Regions from separate parts of the Pseudomonas sp. RT4P38 genome, predicted to be linked through region 1. Evidence: predicted binding sites of a transcription regulator. Region 1 holds the regulator's gene; the other holds the start of a gene.
What was found. Region 1 encodes FliA, which starts transcription of late flagellar genes. Its sites were predicted from a motif close to CTAAAGTTTNNNNNNNNNNNGCCGNTAA; they were not measured.

Region 1 (2,201 bases):
AGCTCGCGAGTGAGCTTGCCCACTTCCTGATACAGGCCTCGGTCACGGGTCTGGTTGAGCTCATGGATCAGTTGCACGGCGTCGCCGAACCTGCCTTTTTCAAGACTTTCGACCAGTTCGACAGCGTGTTTTTTCAGGGTCGACTCGAAATCGCCCTGTGAAGATTCGTTATGCTCCATAGCTCCCCCGTGGCGCAGTGGCTTCGCACATCAACCGATGCGTTCGAAAATCTTCTCGATTTTTTCTTTTAACGCCTGGGCCGTGAAGGGTTTGACCACATAGCCGTTAACACCGGCCTGGGCTGCCTCGATGATCTGCTCGCGCTTGGCTTCAGCGGTCACCATCAGCACCGGCAGGTGCTTGAGCTTTTCATCGGCACGCACGTGGCGCAGCAGGTCGATACCGGTCATGCCGGGCATGTTCCAGTCTGTTACCAGAAAGTCGATGCTGCCGCTGTTGAGAACCGGAATGGCAGTAGTGCCATCGTCGGCCTCGACCGTGTTGGTGAACCCAAGGTCACGCAACAGGTTTTTTATGATCCGCCGCATCGTTGAGAAGTCATCAACGATGAGGATTTTCATGTTCTTGTTCAATTCGACCTCCAAGCAGTCTTAAACGCGCCCAGCACCTGGACGCGCCATTTCAATCAATCCGGCAAAGCACTCAATGACTGTCTGGAGCACAACAGATCGGGACCCGTGCGGTTCAACACCCCACCAGCCGCGTTCGCAGTGTCCCCACACTGCCTTCAGCGCGCTCGCCACTCCCCCAAACGCCCCCGCAAACGGGCCGCGCACTGGCTGTGTAACTGGCTGACCCGAGATTCGCTAACCCCCAGGACTTCACCGATTTCCTTGAGATTCAACTCTTCGTCGTAATACAGCGCCAACACCAGTCGCTCACGCTCCGGCAAATTGGCAATCGCATCCGCCAGTGCCCTCTGGAAGCGTTCATCTTCCAGATCGCGCGACGGCTCCAGATGAGCACTGGCGCCATCCTCGTGCAGCCCTTCGTGTTCGCCGTCCTGCAACAGATCGTCGAAACTGAATAACCGGCTGCCCAGGGTGTCGTTCAAAATCCCGTAATAATCGTCGAGACTCAATTGGAGTTCGGCCGCAACCTCGTGATCTTTAGCGTCACGACCGGTTTTAGCTTCAATCGAGCGAATGGCGTCGCTGACCATCCGGGTATTGCGGTGGACCGAACGTGGCGCCCAGTCCCCTTTGCGTACTTCATCGAGCATCGCGCCGCGGATTCGAATGCCCGCGTACGTCTCGAAACTCGCGCCTTTGCTGGCGTCGTATTTGGTCGACACTTCAAGCAGGCCGATCATGCCGGCCTGAATCAGGTCTTCGACCTGGACACTGGCCGGCAGACGCGCCAGCAAGTGGTAGGCAATGCGTTTAACCAGTGGCGCGTAACGCTCGATCAGCTCGTACTGCGCGTCACGTGCCGAATTCTTGTAGAGGTTGTAGCCGCTGGCTGTCATAACACCGGTCCTGCCGTTTGTTGCACGAGGCGCTCGACAAAAAACTCCAGGTGCCCACGCGGGTTGGCAGGCAGCGGCCAGGTATCGACCTTTTGTGCAATGGCCTTGAACGCCAGGGAGCACTTGGACCGCGGGAAGGCTTCATAGACGGCGCGCTGCTTCTGCACAGCCTTACGCACGCTTTCGTCGTAAGGCACCGCGCCGACGTATTGTAAGGCGACGTCGAGGAAGCGATCTGTGACCTTGGTCAACTTGGCGAACAGGTTGCGACCTTCCTGCGGGCTCTGGGCCATGTTGGCAAGGACACGGAAGCGGTTCATGCCGTAATCGCGGTTAAGCAATTTGATCAGTGCGTAGGCGTCAGTGATCGAGGTCGGTTCGTCGCAGACCACCAGCAAGACTTCTTGCGCTGCGCGAACGAAACTGACTACCGACTCACCAATGCCCGCAGCGGTGTCGATCACCAATACGTCGAGGTTATCGCCGATGTCGCTGAACGCCTGGATCAGGCCGGCGTGTTGGGCCGGGCTCAGGTGAACCATGCTTTGAGTGCCGGACGCGGCCGGGACGATGCGGATGCCGCCAGGGCCCTGCAACAGAACGTCGCGCAGCTCGCAGCGGCCTTCGATCACGTCGGCCAACGTACGTTTGGGTGTCAGTCCCAGCAGGACGTCGACGTTCGCCAGCCCCAGATCGGCGTCCAGCAGCATGA
Region 2 (2,201 bases), 210 kb from region 1:
CGACAACAGAATCGCTGCCGGCAAGGTCAACACCCCTGGCGCTTACGAAACGCCCAACGCCCGGCGATCACGGTAAACGTAGCGACCAATGCCACCAGAATCCAGAACCCCTCCGGATCACCGGAAAGCGGCACTCCACCGACGTTCATGCCAAAGAACCCGGCGATGATGTTGATCGGCAGCGCCAGCACCGTCACCACGGTCAGGGTGAACAGTGTGCGGTTGCTCTGTTCGTTGAGGTTGGCGGCGATTTCTTCCTGCAACAGTTTGATCCGCTCGCCCAACGCCGTGAGGTCGTTGATGATCAGCGCGAACTCCTCGGTGGACTTGCGCAGCTCCTTGACGTCTTCCTTCTGCAACCACTGCGGTGGGCGATTGAGCAGGCGCAGCAATGAGCCCGGTTCCAGCGCCAACAAGCGTTGCAGGCGCACCAGCACTCGACGATTGGCACCCAACTCAGCCCGGTTGGTCGACAACCTCGAGGACAGCAACTCATCTTCGATCTGATCGACGCTGAGGCTGGTCTTGCGCACGATCTGGGTCAGCACTTCGCCCTGATCGCGCAGCAAATGCACCAGCAATTCCAGCGGTGAGCGAAAGCACTCACCGGCCTTCACCGAGGAGCGCAGCTTGTCCACCGAGTGCAGCGGTTGCAGGCGTGCGCTGATGATCAGCCGACTGCGGGCGCAGACCCACAGCGTCGAGACATCCGAGGAAACCATGCTGCTGAGGTTGAACACCACGTCGTTGACCACCGCCAGCAACGCCGAATCCACATGCTCGATGCGCGTCGAACGTGAACCCTCATGCAGCGCTTCGAAAAACTCGTCCGGCAATTCTAGATGGCTTTTCATCCAGCGCTCGCAGGCGGCATGAGCGAGGTTCAGGTGCAGCCAGAGAAATTGGTCGCTGTCGCCGGGTTGTTGCAGGCATTGCAATGCCTTGGCCGAATTGATCTCCCGGCCGCGCTCACCGGGGCGAAAACTGAAACCGTACAGCAGACCGAACAGGTCCGGGTCTCGATGGCTTTGGTCGATGCTGTGGTTCATGAGGGCTCGCAAGGGGAGGTGCCTGTCACGGGTTTCACAGGTTCACTTGAGCCGCATCATTGCAAGGATTTTTGACGGTTTTGTGACAGGTGCAAATCGGTGGCCAGGTGCCTTCTACCGGTGGTCGGAAGCGCTCAAGAAAGGCTCTGGCGCGCCGATGATGCTGATGTTGAATTTCGCGATGCGGTCTTGGGCCAGCGTCGCTGACAGGGATGTCCGGACACCTTGCACGCCTGCCGGGCGTGCCTTATCCCTGTCGTGAGATCACTCGATGTTTTTGCAAAAATCCCTGAGAGCACAAATCCTTGCCTTGTTGAGCGGCAGCCTGTTGGCCATGTTGCTGATCGCCCTGGCCTGCTTTCACTTTCTGTCCAGCGGTGTTCAGAACTACGCGAATCTGATCGAAGGCCCGCTGCACACCTCGCAATTGATCGATGAAGCCAACCTGCAATTCAAGGTTCAAGTTCAGGAGTGGAAAAACGTTTTGCTGCGCGGCAAGCAGCCTGCAGACCTGGACAAATACTGGAAGCAATTCGAGGAGCGTCAGCGCGATGTGCAGGGCATCCTCGGTGAACTGGCCGGGCAGAAGGGCATTGAGCCGCAACTCAAGACTCGCATCGAACGCCTGCGGGACGAACATCGCCTGTTGGGTACGGCTTATCAGAAGGGCCGTGACGCTTATGTGGCGGCAGGTGCCGACCCAAGGGCTGGCGACACGGCGGTCAAAGGTGTGGACCGGGCGACCAGCGATCAGATGAGCGAGTTGGTCAGCGAATTGCGCAAGCAGGGTGCCGAGCAATCGAAGCTGATCAGCGCCGACGCCGATCGCACCGTGTTGCTGGGGATCATTGTGATGCTCGCCTCGGGTCTGCTGATCGGCCTGTTGAGCCTGTGGCTGGTCAACCGCAACCTGGTGGAACCGATTCGCAAACTGATCGAGTACGTGGCGCAACTCAGCCACGGTCGTTTCGCCGAACGCGTGGCCAGCACCCGACAGGACGAGCTGGGCAAACTGGCGATGGCCGCCAACACACTGCGCGATTTCCTCGCCGAAACCTTCAGCCGTTTGCAGCGCAGTGCCTCGGATCTGGACAGCGCCAGCGGTGAACTGAATTCCATCGCCACCCTGATGGCCAGCGGCACCAACGAGCA

Region 2: ACYZT7_RS08310 (methyl-accepting chemotaxis protein) is a predicted target of FliA. The motif match lies at 1,183-1,210, and genes of this name have one in related genera.

The regions. Positions count from the first base shown of each region.
Region 1 is NZ_CM142703.1:2,015,192-2,017,392, reverse strand. It holds gene ACYZT7_RS09340 (protein phosphatase CheZ) at 1-179, opposite strand, end outside; gene ACYZT7_RS09335 (chemotaxis response regulator CheY) at 210-581, opposite strand; gene fliA (RNA polymerase sigma factor FliA) at 749-1,489, opposite strand; gene fleN (flagellar synthesis regulator FleN) at 1,486-2,201, opposite strand, start outside.
Region 2 is NZ_CM142703.1:1,800,857-1,803,057, forward strand. It holds gene ACYZT7_RS08305 (transporter) at 27-1,049, opposite strand; gene ACYZT7_RS08310 (methyl-accepting chemotaxis protein) at 1,321-2,201, shown strand, end outside.